DNA from 3 places in the Sporomusa termitida genome. Region 3 is predicted to be linked to each of the others. Evidence: riboswitches for the same ligand, from Rfam matches in the RefSeq annotation. Region 3 holds a riboswitch; each other region holds the start of a gene.
What was found. A riboswitch is a leader RNA that binds a small molecule or an ion and turns the genes downstream of it on or off. The one in region 3 is predicted to bind S-adenosylmethionine.
Positions count from the first base shown of each region.

Region 1: another riboswitch for S-adenosylmethionine. It lies ahead of SPTER_RS22520 (methionine ABC transporter ATP-binding protein); the one in region 3 lies ahead of SPTER_RS14165 (MetQ/NlpA family ABC transporter substrate-binding protein).
Region 2: another riboswitch for S-adenosylmethionine. It lies ahead of metX (homoserine O-acetyltransferase MetX); the one in region 3 lies ahead of SPTER_RS14165 (MetQ/NlpA family ABC transporter substrate-binding protein).

Region 1 covers NZ_CP036259.1:4,869,374-4,874,458, reverse strand. Annotated here, with positions in the region: gene SPTER_RS22530 (pyridoxal phosphate-dependent aminotransferase) at 1-1,034, opposite strand, end outside; gene SPTER_RS22525 (methionine ABC transporter permease) at 1,071-1,724, opposite strand; gene SPTER_RS22520 (methionine ABC transporter ATP-binding protein) at 1,693-2,748, opposite strand; SAM riboswitch class I at 2,943-3,049, opposite strand; gene SPTER_RS22515 (SagB/ThcOx family dehydrogenase) at 3,170-3,907, opposite strand; rRNA gene rrf (5S ribosomal RNA) at 4,277-4,393, opposite strand; rRNA gene SPTER_RS22505 (23S ribosomal RNA) at 4,698-5,085, opposite strand, start outside.
Region 2 covers NZ_CP036259.1:758,452-763,536, reverse strand. Annotated here, with positions in the region: gene lepB (signal peptidase I) at 1-356, shown strand, start outside; gene SPTER_RS03380 (LysR family transcriptional regulator) at 648-1,550, opposite strand; gene SPTER_RS24525 (hypothetical protein) at 1,658-1,825, opposite strand; gene metX (homoserine O-acetyltransferase MetX) at 1,953-3,164, opposite strand; SAM riboswitch class I at 3,576-3,686, opposite strand; gene SPTER_RS03370 (endonuclease III domain-containing protein) at 3,868-4,503, shown strand; gene SPTER_RS03365 (double-cubane-cluster-containing anaerobic reductase) at 4,505-5,085, opposite strand, start outside.
Region 3 covers NZ_CP036259.1:2,992,835-2,997,919, forward strand. Annotated here, with positions in the region: gene SPTER_RS14145 (D-2-hydroxyacid dehydrogenase) at 1-33, shown strand, start outside; gene SPTER_RS14150 (HDIG domain-containing metalloprotein) at 30-557, opposite strand; gene hisZ (ATP phosphoribosyltransferase regulatory subunit) at 550-1,734, opposite strand; gene SPTER_RS14160 (YerC/YecD family TrpR-related protein) at 1,737-2,054, opposite strand; SAM riboswitch class I at 2,256-2,361, shown strand; gene SPTER_RS14165 (MetQ/NlpA family ABC transporter substrate-binding protein) at 2,487-3,308, shown strand; gene SPTER_RS14175 (TetR/AcrR family transcriptional regulator) at 4,203-4,793, opposite strand; gene SPTER_RS14180 (DUF456 domain-containing protein) at 4,807-5,085, opposite strand, start outside.

The DNA of each region.
Region 1 (5,085 bases), 1.9 Mb from region 3:
TTAGCAAAGGCAACATCGTCGTCCCAGCCAAACGGTGTAATGTCGGTCATAATATAATAGGCTCCCTGTGGACGCACACAGCTAAAGCCAACCTTCTCCAGGGCATTAAGCAAATAATCCCGCCGTTCGCTATAAAAACCAGCCAATTCCGCATAGTATTCCAGGCCAGAAGTAAAAGCCTCGGCCGCGGCTACCTGCAGGGGGGCCGCCGCGCCTACGGTAAGAAAATCATGTACCTTACGCACCGAAGCCGTGATCGCCGGTGAGGCCTGAACATAACCAATACGCCAGCCGGTTACGCTGAAGGTTTTAGATACACTATTTACCGCAATCGTCCTGTCGGTCATGCCCGGCAAGGTCCACAGCGGGATATGCTCAGTATTGTCATACAGGATATGTTCATAGATTTCATCATTGATTGCCAGCACATCATGCTTCCTGCACAACTGGGCAATGAGCTCCAGTTCTTCGCGATTAAAGACTTTGCCGGTTGGGTTATTGGGGGTATTAATGATGATGGCCCTGGTTTTATCGGAAAAAGCGGCAATAAGCTCCTCCCGGTTAAAGTTAAATGCCGGCGGGGTTAAGCTGACATACCGGGGTACCGCCCCGCACAGGATGACATCGGCGCCATAATTTTCATAAAACGGTTCAAAAATAATGACTTCATCGCCCGGGTTAACAGTGGCCAAGAGGGTGGCAATCATGCCCTCTGTGGCCCCGCAGCACACGGTAAGCTGACTTTCAGGGTCGATAACAACACCATAGTCCCGTTCCACCTTGGCGGCAATGGCATCACGCAGGCCTTTGGTCCCCCAGGTTATAGCATATTGATTATAATCCTCATTAACAGCCCTGACAGCAGCCTGTTTAATCGCTGCCGGGGCCGGGAAATCCGGGAAACCCTGGGCGAGGTTAATCGCATTATGCGCAGCCGCAATCCGGCTCATCTCTCTGATGACCGATTCGGTAAATTGCCGGGCCTTGGCTGACGCGTAACCGCCTTCACGAATATTACGGATATTATCTTCCATGCTTACGTATTCCCCCTATAGTTCTGTTTCCATATTCTAGCGTTTGTTAAGTCTCTGGGCAAAATAGTCACCACTGGACTGGACGATCTGTACCAGCGCAATCAGAATAACGACCGTTGCCAGCATGACATCTGCTCTAAAGCGTTGATAACCATAGCGGATCGCCAGGTCTCCCAGGCCACCGCCGCCAATGGCACCAGCCATGGCCGAGTAACCAATTAAACTGATCACCATTAATGTCAGTCCCAATAGTATAGACGGCAGGGCTTCCGGAATAAGTACCTTCAGGATAATCTGCCGGGGCGATGCCCCCATTGACTGTGCGGCTTCGACCAGCCCGGCATCCACTTCCTTGAGGGCCGACTCGACAACGCGGCCGACAAAGGGAATTGCTGCAATTGTGAGGGGTACAATCGCCGCATTGGTGCCGATTGAAGTACCAACAATAATCCTGGTAAAAGGTATAATAGCGACCATTAAAATAATAAACGGCGTTGACCTGGCAGCATTAACGATTGCTCCTAAGGTCTGATTAAATACCAGGTTCTCTTTTATGTGGCCCTTGCCGGTGATAACCAGGATTACGCCAAGCGGGATTCCCAGCAAGGCGGAGACCAGGGCTGAAACAGCTACCATATAGACGGTTTCCCCGCAAGCCTCAACCAGCAGCATAAGCATGTCTTGTGACATAGCCAATCACCTCTGTTCCCAAATCTCTGGCCTGCAGATAACGCAACGCACTTTGAATATCCTCCTGTTGGCCGGACAACTCTATAACCAGCGTGCCATACGGTGTGGCCTGCAAATGGTCAATATTACCGGAGATAATGTTGACATCAACGGCAAAACGCCTGATCAGGCCGGCAATAACCGGTTCATTAGTGGCCGCCCCGAAGAAAGATAAGCGCACAACCAGGTTGCTGCCGGCAACCGGCTTGTCTGATACAATCTCCGCCAGGGCTTCCGGCAATTTATTATTTACTACGGCTTTAATAAACTCGCGGGCGGTGTCTGACTGGGGCCTGGTAAATACATCAAGCACCCTCCCGGTTTCTACAAGCCGGCCGGCTTCAATTACAGCCACTTGATCGCAGATTGCTTTAATTACATGCATCTCATGGGTAATCAGGACAATCGTTAAGCCCAATTTTCTATTAATATCTTTCAATAAAGCCAGAATTGACTCTGTCGTCTGCGGGTCAAGGGCTGAAGTTGCTTCATCGCATAACAGCACTTTGGGCTGACTTGCCAAAGCCCGGGCGATGCCGACCCGCTGTTTTTGCCCGCCGCTGAGCTGGGCCGGATAGACATCTTTTTTGTCAGATAAGCCAACAAGCTCTAACAGCGGCAGTACTTTTTTTACCCGTTCAGTTCTACCGACACCGGCAATCTCCAAGGGAAAAGCCACATTGTCGAGCACTGTGCGCGAAGACAACAGATTAAAATGCTGAAAAATCATGCCGATACTTTTACGGGCATCGCGTAATTGCACTTCTGACAACGCTGTCATTTCCTGGCCAGCAATAAATACCTGGCCGGCGGTAGGACGTTCCAACAGGTTTATGCAGCGGATAAGAGTGCTTTTCCCAGCGCCACTTTTACCAATAATGCCATAGATCTCTCCCTGCTTTATATTCAAAGATACATGATCAAGGGCGATTACCGTACCAGACTCGCCGTTATATATCTTTTGTAAGCCTGTTAATGAAATCATAGTTATCTGCCTCCTGTTGTGATATACAATAAGAAAAAACTTGGCTTGTGCCAAGTCCTTCATGGACGCCGGCAGAAGCCGCCGGGGCCCTTTAGGGTATTGGCGTTCTTACTTATGATCATAAACCGATATACTTGCTAATCATGTAAAAAACCTCTCCGCAGTCGAAGAGGCATAATTCAAGACTATGCTATTCTTCATCTGCCAAACCCTTACAGGCTGCAGGAATTGGCACCGTTCGCCTTTGCGATGGTTGCCGCAGCTTCATAGGGCCAGTCCCTCAGCCAACTCTTGATGAAAAATACTGTATCTTTTTTTATTCTTGAGTAATATTACCACAGGTATATGTAACTGTCAAGAATTTTATCGGGCGGCTAAGGTTGGTTTCCTCACCCGTCTTTGTAATGTGATATGTTATACCTTATGCTTTTTTGCCAACAGTAGCTACATAGACCGCAAACTGATTATCACCATCGATAGCCAGGGCCGCATTAAGTTTATCATCATCAAAAGCTGCAATTGCACAAACACCACAGTCCACTGCCGCTGCCGCCAGGTAGAGGTTCTGACAGACATGACCGGCATCCAGGTGTAAATACCGATAGCCGCGCTGCCCATAGCGATAGGTCATGCGATAGGCAGCTGCCGTCCAAATAAATGTAACCGCACTTGCCTTAACAAATTTTTGCCGCAAACAGGCCTCAGTAATTATATCAGCAGCACTGCCTGTGACCTCTACCTTGGCCAATTGATGATCGACGGCTAAAAACCTATATAGGCCCGGCTCCAGACCGTCAACCTGATTCACTAACAAATATGTCTCAAAAGCATGCCTTGCCCCGGCTGAAGGTACGGTTCTGAACGTGACCAAATGCGGTTCAATCGACTTAACCCCTTGTGTACACCACAGCAAATAGGAAAGCTCAGTTAATGACAATGCCTTTGCGGCATAAGTACGGACACTGGTCCTTTGCAGAATTGCCTGGGTTAGAGAAATATCAGCCTGCCATGCCCCATGGTCTGGCAAATCGATCACCAGGCCGGGGTTACCGATATCCATTTCCACCGGTGGCTGTGGCAAACCCCGGGCCTGATCGGAAGGTGTAGCAAACTTGTACTTGGTTTGCTCCATAAACTCTTTGCCTATTTGCCTTGCCATTTGATTAAACCTCCTTCGCGTATTGCCGTTTGTCTTACTGATATTAAATCTACTGGTAAATTCTCCAATATCAATAGTAATTATAATATATTATTGCAAATAAAAAAAGCATCTGCATAAAGCAGACACTTGCTACCGGCAACTTCCTACTCTCCCGGGCCCATCCAGCCAAGTACCTTCGGCTGCTACGACCGTCCATAGCACCCCAGCTGCTTCGTTGGCACTGCGGGCGCCCCCTCCGACGTACTTCCAGTACGACTACGGCGGCGTCCTCGCTCCGCCTCGCAGCTGGGGCACTCTGAACGGTCTAAGCCTGTTCGCTTTCCATAATAAAAAGCACTCACTGCAACAGTGAGTGCTTTTCTTGCTAACCAGCAACTTCCTACTCTCCCGGGCCGTTTCCAGCCAAGTACCTTCGGCGTTTGTGGGCTTAACTGCTGTGTTCGGTATGGGAACAGGTGGAGCCCCACAGCTATCGTCACTGGATAAGCAGAGAACCATAAGCAGAGAACCAGGTTTTTAGGAGCGATAGCGACGCGGAAACCTGCGTGAATCGCTTAGTTCCAAGCGGAGCGCGGAACCTCCTAATTATCTCTTTGTTCCCTGAAAACTTCACAGAAGAAAGATTTGCGCAATAGTAATTTACTGGTTGCCAGCTCGGAGTTACAACATACATTATGGATGTTATCGCTCCGCTCTAACTAAGCGACTCACGCAACTTCCCGGTTCGCCTTTCGGCTCGCGGCAAGCTGGTTCGCTGCTTATGTTTGCACGTCGTGCAAACGAGGTGTAAGTCAAGTCCTCGGCCTATTAGTACCAGTCCGCTCCATGAATTGCTCCACTTCCACTCCTGGCCTATCTACCTTGTCTTCTTCAAGGGGCCTTACTTCTTGCGAATGACAGACCTCATCTTAAGGCTGGTTTCACGCTTAGATGCTTTCAGCGTTTATCCTTTCCGGACGTAGCTACCCAGCTCTACCCCTGGCGGGATAACTGGTACACCAGCGGTCCGTCCACTCCGGTCCTCTCGTACTAGGAGCAGTTCCCTTCAAGTCTCTTACGCCCGCGATGGATAGGGACCGAACTGTCTCACGACGTTCTGAACCCAGCTCACGTACCACTTTAATGGGCGAACAGCCCAACCCTTGGGACCTACTTCAGCCCCAGGATGTGATGAG
Region 2 (5,085 bases), 2.2 Mb from region 3:
TTGACAGCCGTGTGTTCCGGGAGCGCAGCGTAAAAGACGACCTGGCCGACCCGGTCTCCACTTATCTTAGTGTTGCCAAACTGGCCGAGGTCGACAATCATATCTGGATAAAGCGGGTTGTCGGCAAGCCGGGCGATACCATTGAAATCAAGGATGGAAAAGTATACCGTAACGGCACCTTGCTTGACGAAACTTATCTCAAGGAAACTATGCGGGTAGCCGCTCCGAAAAAGGTCATTATCCCGTCCAACCAGGTGTACGTGTTAGGCGATAATCGCAACAACTCCAGCGACAGCCGCTATATCGGACCCGTTCCGGTCAGTCATGTGCTCGGAAAAGTAGTCATGACCCTATAGGATAGCAAACAGTCAGGGTGGCTAGCCACCCTGCCTGTTTTATTGTTGTTTCCTTGCCTGCTCTTAGTCCCGCACCCGCACCATCGTCCAGACCCCCACAGCCAGCAGCAGTACGGCATATATAACTTTAGGTAATAAAAGCTATTCGTTTTATGTATTTTACTTATAGTTCTGTAAAGTGTAAACTATATACAGGCATTAAATATGCCCACGTCATGAGCCTAAAGACCAGGTGTCTAAGGCTTTTTTTTTGTTCAGCAGGCCGCTTCTGCGCCGGCCTGGAGTCCGGCTTCATTTCAGTCTTACGTCAACACCAAATAAACAGGCGGTATAATTCAGCCATTCCCGGGCGGCATAGGACAAATAGGTATCTTTTTTCCAGATTACAGCCAAATGCCAGGGCCTGATTTCCTCCGCCAGGGGCAAGGCTTTCACAACACCACCCGCCAGTTTGGCACATACCATTTTGGGCAACAGGGCCACCCCCAGCTTAGCGGCCACAATTTCCACCATAAAATCCCACTGCGAGCTTTCGCACAATACCCTGGGCATAAAACCATATTCCCGGCACTTTTCGATAATATGGTCATGCAGGGCAAAGTCCTTACGATACATAACCACCGACTCATCGGCTAAGTCCGTAATATGGGCAATATCCCGGGCCGCCAGCCGGTGCTCCGGGTGAACAATGAGCTGGATCGGATCTTTAACAAAAGCAAACAGCGAAAAGTTTGCTTTATTTTTAACGGGCAACACTACGACCCCGATTTCCAGCTGACCTTCTTCCACCATCTTTTCAATCGCTTTCGAACCAACCTCGATTAAATCAATCAGAATATCAGGATATTTTTTCTTAAATTCGCCAATAGCAATCGCAAAAAAGCTCGTCTCAACCATTGGCGGAATCCCAATACGAATCTGCCCTTTGCGGCAGCCGATCAACGCATCCAGGTCGGCAGCGGCATTGTTGAGCGAAGCGATGATGTTAATCCCGTGTTCATAAAGCGCCTGGCCGGCATCAGTCAGTTTAGTTTTCCGGCCTGACCTGTCGATCAGGATAACCCCGAGTTCATTCTCCAGATTGCGCACCATCTTGCTGATAGACGGCTGCGAAACATGAAGTGCCTGGGCTGCTCTGGTAAAACTCCCCTGCTTTGCTACTTCAATAAAATATGTTAAATGCAGAATGTCCACAAAAAAATATGCTCCTCCATCAAAAAATAAGGTACATAGTTCAAAAAAGAACTATATACCTTATACTATGGCTGGCCTTACCAATAACTGTCAAGAGTATTTTGTGGTTACGAGGGTACAGCCCGGTCCCAAAATTCCTTGGTCCTGGTTATGTCCTGCGTAACAGGAATGGGTACAATTTTTTCCCGTTTATCAACAAGCACACCCGGTTTTGTTAACCCCTTATCATTGGACGGCAGTTTATAGCCGAATAGCCATGTTAGTAACGCTTGCATATGTTTCTCCCCTTTACCTAAATGACTGGCGCTTACATTGATTGTAAAGGTATCGGCCACTTAAGTAAAATATCTATTATGCATAGGCATAATTACCTGTAGTTATACAAGGGAGAAAGGGTTACGCTCACACCTCCCGGAGCTCTACCGCCGGCATCAGGCGGGCGCCGAGATAGGCCAGGCTGGACGCCCGGAACCGGAACCATTGCCTGATCGGCACAGTAACCGGCGCCGGCAGGGCGGCATCAATAAAGCGGGTAAGGATTGGCCTGAGCAATTGAAAATCGATCAGAAATCCGTCATGACCGTGCGGGCTGTTAATCACCGCCAATTCGGCCCGGATGCCCACCCGGCGCAAGGTTGCCGCCAATTCTTCCTGCTGATGCGGCGGGTACAGGATATCGGAACTGACCCCGACAATCAGCATCCGGGCATCGATGCGGGCCAAAGCATCCTCATACGTTGCGTAACCGGCGCTTATATCGAAAAGATCCAGGGCCCGCAACAGATAGAGATAGGAATTGGCATCAAAGCGTTTAACGATATTCGCGCCCTGGTAGTCTAAATAGTTTTCCACTTCAAACTGTCCGCTCCGTGTGCGCCGGCCAAACTTATAGGCCATAGACAACTCGCTCTGATAGGTAATCATGCCCAGGGCCCGGGCCGCCGCCAGGCCTTTCTCCGGGCCAGGCCCGCCATAATAATTACCGTTTTGCCAGGCGGGATCAAGCATAACCGCCTGGCGGCCCACCCGATTGTAGGCAATGGCCTGAGGGGCTGCATAGCCTGGGGCGGCAATCACAACAACGGCATCAATAAAACCCGGATAGCTTACCGCCCATTCCAGCGCCTGCATCCCGCCCATCGAACCGCCAATGACCAGCGCCAGGTGCTGAATCCGCAGCACTTCCAACAGCCGTTTCTGGACCTTTACCATATCTTTAACGGTTATCTCCGGAAAACCCATGCCATAGGCCCGGCCGGTAGCCGGATCAGGCGAAGCGGGACCTGTTGTCCCCTGGCAGCCGCCGAGCACATTGGCGCAAATAACATAAAACCGGTCGGTGTCAAGCGTCCGCCCGGGACCGATTAACGGTTCCCACCAGCCTTGCTCATCATAGGGCCCGTGGGCCGCCGGGTGGCTGTCACCGGTCAGCGCATGCGCCACCAGGATGACATTGTCACCGGCCGCAGACAGTGTACCATAGGTTTCATACGCCACCGTTATCTCGGTTAAACAACCGCCCTGCTCCAGGGTAAAAGGATCTTCCGGGCTGGCAATTTGGGCCAGCTTGAGCTGTGACCGCCATCTAAAACCGGGAAAAAAGGTAACAACCATGAACTTAGCCCCCTTTGTAATGATTTAACCAGTACCTTGGCACAGTTAGATGTTAGGTTTAGACAACGTAGATTTTTTCGCAATGCAAGGCGGAGGAACCGCGCAGATCGGCAATCTGTAAGGTGACGACAACGAAGCAGTGCGGGAAAAGATGCGTTGTATAACCTAACATTTGACTTTGTCAAGGTACTAGTGCCTTGGCACAGTTAGATGTTAGTTTTAGACAACGTAGATTTTTTCGCAATGTAAGGCGGAGGAACCGCGCAGATCGGCAATCTGTAAGGCGACGACAACGAAGCAGTGCGGGAAAAGATGCGTTGTATAACCTAACATTTGACTTTGTCAAGGCACTAGGTAATAAAAATTGAAAACCCCCTCGCTAGAGGGGGCATATTAATATATACCTAATCCCTCTCATCTCCCAGGAATATCTACTGATTCCTGCTGGAATTAGCACCTCTGCGTAAATACGCCGGTTGCCGGGTGTCATCGGGCCAGTCCCTCGACCTCTCTGGATAAGAGTTAATATGAAATTAGCGGGTTGTAATGTATAAATGATAGCTAAGCTGAGAACATTTGTCAAGTATATCCTTTGCTTTTTTTACAATTTAAGGAGGCATTTAACCATAAAACCGATTATAATAGATACAGGGATTTTGTCCTCCCGACTACGCCGCCCGGCATAATGGTAAGGAGCAATAGTATGCGTGGATTATATGAGCTATACAATACCCTGCTGACTGCCTATGGTCAGCGAAACTGGTGGCCGGCCGAGACACCCTTTGAAATGATGGCAGGTGCCATTCTGACGCAAAATACCACCTGGACCAATGTGGAAAAGGCCTTGACCAATTTAGGCGACCGGTTATCGCCAGCCTTTATTGCCGGGGTACAGACCGAAGAACTGGCCCAGCTCATCCGCTCCAGCGGCTATTATAACCAAAAGGCGCTGAAACTAAAAGCTCTGACCCAGTGGTATGAAAAGTATGAGTATAATATAAAAATAGCGGCCGCCGGTGACGGCGAAGCACTCCGGGCTGAACTGCTGGCCGTAAAAGGCATCGGCCGGGAAACCGCTGATTCCATCCTGTTGTATGCCCTGAACAAACCTTTTTTTGTGGTAGATACCTATACAAAACGCCTATTGCACCGGCTTGGTTATGACCTCCCGGCCACTTATGACGGCTTGCGGCTGCAGCTGGAAGCGCACCTGCCGCAGGATGTGTATCTGTACGGGGAGTTTCACGGCCTGATTGTGGAGCATGCCAAACGGCATTGCAAAAAACAGCCCGCCTGCGCGGGCTGCCCTGTTGCCGGCTGCTGCCGGCAGCGTATGTGAGTTATCCCATCATCTCCAGAAAAGCCTGGACCCTGGTTGTGATTTGCTCAACATCGCCCTGGGAATAATCGGTCTCGATCTGCAAAAACGGGGTATTGCCGTTTTGTTTTAAAAATTCTTTTACCACCCGGCTTTCAACATTGTAGGTATGACAGCCCTGCCAGGTAATATCAACAACACCGTCAACGCGATATTCCCCGACCAGTTGGTCAAGCTGCTCCATCCGGGTGGGATTCGGGCTCATACAGGAACAGGGAATCGCCAGATATTTCTCAGCAATAGCCGTCAGCGGCGGCTTGGTTTCATCCACAAGCGTAACATACTGCTTCATCCCTGAACAGTTTTCAATATAGACGACAGCGGCGCCGCAGTCTTCAATAATCTTGATCACCTTGTCGGCGCCGACCCCGGTCGGCACACCGGTAACCAAAATCCGCTTGGCGCCTTGGGGCCTGGCCGCTTCCCCATTGGCGACACTCTCTTCGATATCACTGATAACCGCCTTGATTTGCTCGGCAAACGCGGCCCGGTCGGTCACAAAGTTCCGGCCCCAGAGCAGCTTCAGGAAATCCTGACCGGTCA
Region 3 (5,085 bases):
ATTAACCTTGTTGATAAAATAAAAGGGTATTAATGCCGGCTGTCGGCCAGGCGCAATATTACCAGTTCCGGTTCATCATCAACTGCCGGGGCCTGATGGTGCCGCTCCACAATCCTGATCATGGCCGGGGCAGCGCCGATAGCCTGCAGCATGACGGCCCCCCGGGCCGCATGCTGATAATAAATATATAGGGCATGGCGCAGATTGGCCACTTTGCCGCCTCGCCCCGGACGGGCCCAGCCTCTGGCCCAACCGGCAGCTACCTTATCCAGAATAACTGTCAATACTTTATCAAAAGTGCTGACATCGCCCCGTACTTTGCCAACATCATGTAACAAGGCGCACTGCAGCAGCAGTTCCTGATCAATCGTACAATCGCCGCTGCCAAGAGCAGACGCCGTATAGGCAACATTCAGGGCATGCCGCTGGTCAGGCAGGTTCATCTGCCAAAACAGCGCAGCCTGGCCGGCGGTTAAATGGCTGGCAACAAACTCCCGGTCCTGCTGGGTAATCCGGGCCGACAAGGCTGAGACCAGCTGTTTAACCCGTTTACTCAATATAAATCAACTCTTCATAGCCGGACGCGGACGCCAGCAGCTCGGCCTTATCCCTGGCCGCCGGGGCCAGGGCCAGTTTGGTGCGCCGGCCGTCTTTACGGCATTGCTGCGCCGCCTCAATCGCCGGCGAGAGCCGGCCTTCCGCCCAGGCAATATACACCTCCGGCGCCGGCACACTGACACTGATCCCCTGCCGTTCCATCGCCAGCAGCACCCGTTCAATGCCCAGCGCAAAACCTGTGGCCGGATTGTCAACCCCAAAAGAAGCCAGCATCTTGTCATACCGGCCGCCACCGCAGAGCGGGAAGCCCAGGCCGGGTGTATAACCTTCCAATACCATGCCGGTATAATAATCAAAATCACGAATAATCCCTAAGTCAAAATTCACATACCGGTCAACACCGTAGCCGGCCAGCAGCCTGCGGATATCGGCCAGATTGTCCAGAGCCCTGCGGCTAAGGTCATTATTTACCAGCCGGCAGGCCTTGTTCAGCATTTCCTCCTGCCCATGGAGCAAAGGGATTTGCTGCAGCAAAGCCTGTGCACCCCGGGTCAAGCCGCTTGTCGCCAAGATTTCACCAAGTCCTACTAAATCCCGTGATACCATAGCGCATTTGATCTGCTGCTGACACTGCGGGGTTAACCCGCTCTCAGCCATAAGGCCGTTGATAAAATCCACCTGGCCTAAACTGACCTGAAAATTAGCCAGACCTGATTCCAGCATGGTTTCCACGGCCAGGGCCACCACCTCGGCATCAGCCGCCGGGCCGGGCGCACCCAAGAGTTCAACCCCGGCCTGATAAAATTCACACTGCCGGCCGGCCTGAGCCTGTTCGTGGCGGAATACATTGGTCAGATAAAACAGCCGCAGCGGCAGCGGCCCATCCTTCAGCCTGGTCGCCGCCACGCGGGCAATGGGCGTAGTCATATCCGGTTTAAGCACTAAAATACGGTTGTTGTTATCAAAAAACTTAAATACATGCTGGTGCATATCACTGCCGGTACCGACCGTAAGGGTTTCAATATATTCAAACGTTGGGGTTACCACTTCATCATAGCCCCAACGGGAAAATAGTTCAGCCAGCGAGCCTTCGACAATCCGCTTCTGCTTAGCTTCCCGCAGCAGCAGGTCCCGGGTACCGTAAGGGATTTGCGGTACAAACTGATTTTTGCTCATAACTACACCCCCTTTTCGTCAGCCTTATTTCCCTCTAAATGGCCCAATACTGCCTTGTACCCGTCGGCACCATAATAAAGACAGCGTTTTACCCGGCTGATTGTCGCTGTACTGGCACCGGTCGAGGCCACAATATCATCATAAATGACCCCTGCTTTTAATAAGCGAGCCACTTCCAGCCGCTGGGCCATGGCTTTGATCTCGCCGATTGTACAAACATCCTCAAAAAACTGATAACATTCCTCTTCAGTTTGCAGCGACAAAATACCCTTGAACAACTGATCTGTCAGTTCATCTTTCAATTTGGGATTTACCGGCATGCTATGCGCCTCCCTGTAATACTTGCTATTGATATGCTTAGTTCGCTGTTAACCCGGATTTTCCTTCTTTAATCCTTTTTATCTTTATTTAATTAAAATAGGTTATATAATAAAATTTGTCTTCTTCACGTAAATAATACATTAATAATCCTGTTGACAGATACATTTTGCCATGTTATCATAAATTTTGTAAATTAAATATACTCATCAAGAGCTGGCTGAGGGAATGGCCCTATGACGCCGCGGCAACCATCGCGCAGGTGAAACGGTGCCAATTCCAACAGGATTAACTCCTGACAGATGAAGAACTGGACAACCAGCCTCTTCACACTGTCGGAGAGGCTTTAATTATTGGCCATGGAGGGAGGACCGCAAATCACTTCTGCCTGCTGTCAACAACCACATTATATTTTTATCCGGGAGGAATAATGTATGAAAAAAATTACCTTATTACTGATTACAGTCTTATTGGCATTATCCGCGTTTATCAGCGGCTGCGGCGGCAAAGAGACCCCGGCGCCGGCAGCTGTGGAAAAAAAGACGGTTAAGGTTGGCGCTACCGCTGTACCGCACGCCGAGATTCTCAATGTGATCAAGCCGGTTTTGGAAAAAGACGGAATTAATCTGGTTATTGTCGAAATGAGCGACTATGTCCGGCCGAACATTGCCGTGGCCGAAAAAGAGCTTGACGCCAATTTCTTTCAGCACATTCCTTACCTGACAAAATTCAGCAGCGAGCGTAATTTGGATCTAACCTATACCGCCGCCGTACATATCGAGCCAATGGGCATCTATTCCAAGAAAATCAAAAGCCTGGATGAGCTGCAAAGCGGTGCCCAGGTTGCCATTCCTAACGACCCTACCAACGGCGGCCGGGCGTTAGCCCTTTTAGAAAAAGCCGGCATTATTAAACTGAAAGACGGTGCAGGGATTAATGCCACGGTAAAAGATATCGCAGAAAACCCCAAAAACGTTAAAATCAGCGAACTGGAAGCTCCCCAGCTGCCGCGCGCCCTGGACGACGTTGCTTTAGCGGTTATCAATACCAATTATGCCCTGGAGGCAAAACTGGTCCCGGCCAAAGATGCCCTTTTTATTGAGCAGAAAGACTCGCCTTATGTCAACATTCTGGCCGTCCGCAAAGGGGATGAAACCCGCCCTGAAATTCAAACGCTGACCAAAGCCCTGACTTCTGAGGAAGTTAAAAAATTCATCAACGAAAAATATCAGGGCGCCATTGTCCCGGCCTTCTAACCAGTAGTAAAAAAAGGCTTGCACCCTTTCGCAGAGAAAGAGGCGCAAGCCTTTTTTGGGTCTGCCAGAACTCATAAATGAATTCTGTGGAAATAAGAATTTATAAGTTTTGACAGGCTAACAGTCCTATAGACTGCAGGGAACCAAGATTCAATGCCGGACTTGAGCAAGGGGAAGGGGCCCCCGTAACCCCGGTAACCCACCGGCCATTGCCGGAAAAAGCGTTCCGCAGGAGAAAAGCCGGGCGGTATTCCGTTAAAAAATCCGTCTGTTTGAGCGCAGCGAGTTTACGGATTTTAGGAATACTGTCCGGCTTTTCAGCTTTTGGAGGCTTCGGGCCTAGACCTTTTGTTACTTTACTATGAAAACATCTCCTATGTGTCAGAAAAAAAGGGCGCACAAATACAAGCCTTATAGTCTAGGGCCCAAAAATTTATGGTATGTAGGCAATTAGGCCGTAGCTGTGGTGGGGAGCTCCCAACCCAAAGCCGCTAATTTTTTCAAATATGATTGTATTTTCTTCTCCCGGTTAAATCGATTGTAATACTCGGAACCTAACTCTCGATAAGGAACGCCTGTTTTTAGTATGTGGTAGATCGCTATCAGTAGGGAATGGGCGACAGCTACGGCGGCTCTGCTCTCCCGAATGAGCTGGACAATATGTGGTTCAAGCAGGAAGTCATATCAATTTTGGGGTCGAGTTCTTAGCTCAAAAAGTATCGACCTTATGCCACACTTTAATTATACGACATTGTTTTCGTTTATGGTGATGCTACTGCGCGCGTTGCATCTGATTTTGGGGCGATGCCAAAAGTAAAATTATTCCCTTGTATTTCAAAAGTAACTGCTATACGCACAGCCTGCAAGACCACGTCAGGGGTTTTCTTGTTGCATTCAACGCGCCACAACACCATAGAGAAAAATATCGGCAATATTATTAGCATTCGCCTCAATCGAATCGGCCTGGGCATCGACAAAGCCCTGAAAAACCATCATTACGATGACACTAAACAGCCCGTGGGCCGCTTTATGCACATCACACGGGCGAATAGCCCCCTGCTCAATTCCGGCTTGCAAAATCGTTTCCAGTACGCCAATGGTATGGACAAATCTTTCCCGGTATTTTTCGCGCTGGGCCGCAGTAAAATTTGTTGATTCCTCATGGCCCAGACCGCGCATTTCATGCATGAGCACCCGCCATAAATCGGCATTAGCGACATAAAACTCTAAAAACACCTTGATCACTTTTTTTATTTTGATGAGCGGCACTTCATCAAGACCGGCCAGCCGGTTGAGCTCAGTTTCAAATTTTGCGCTGCGCTCTTTGACCAGGGTATAAAAAAGCTGCTCTTTACTGGCAAAATAATTATATACCGTGCCTTTGCCGGTATCCGCCATGGCAATAATCTCATCCACAGTGGCCCGGTGATATCCCTTATGGGAAAAAACAGTATAGGCGGCATCCAGTATTTGCTGTCGTTTCATATGGTTCCTCCTGTCACCCTGCCCACGTTAGCCTGGAAATAATCAGCGCCACCATCCCGATGGCTATCGCTAATTTGAAGATAAGACCCAATGCCTGACCGACAACAATGCTTTTTGCCACCCGTCCAGCCTTTTCCCGGTTGCCTGTAGCCGCATATTCTGCCAGATAGCCGGCGGCAAAAGAACCGCCGACGGCCCCGGCAATGGAACCCAGGCCCGGCATTATCCCCGTACCAAGGATCCCGCCGGCGATACCGCCGATAAAGGCGACTATGATCGCCGTTTTCGAGGC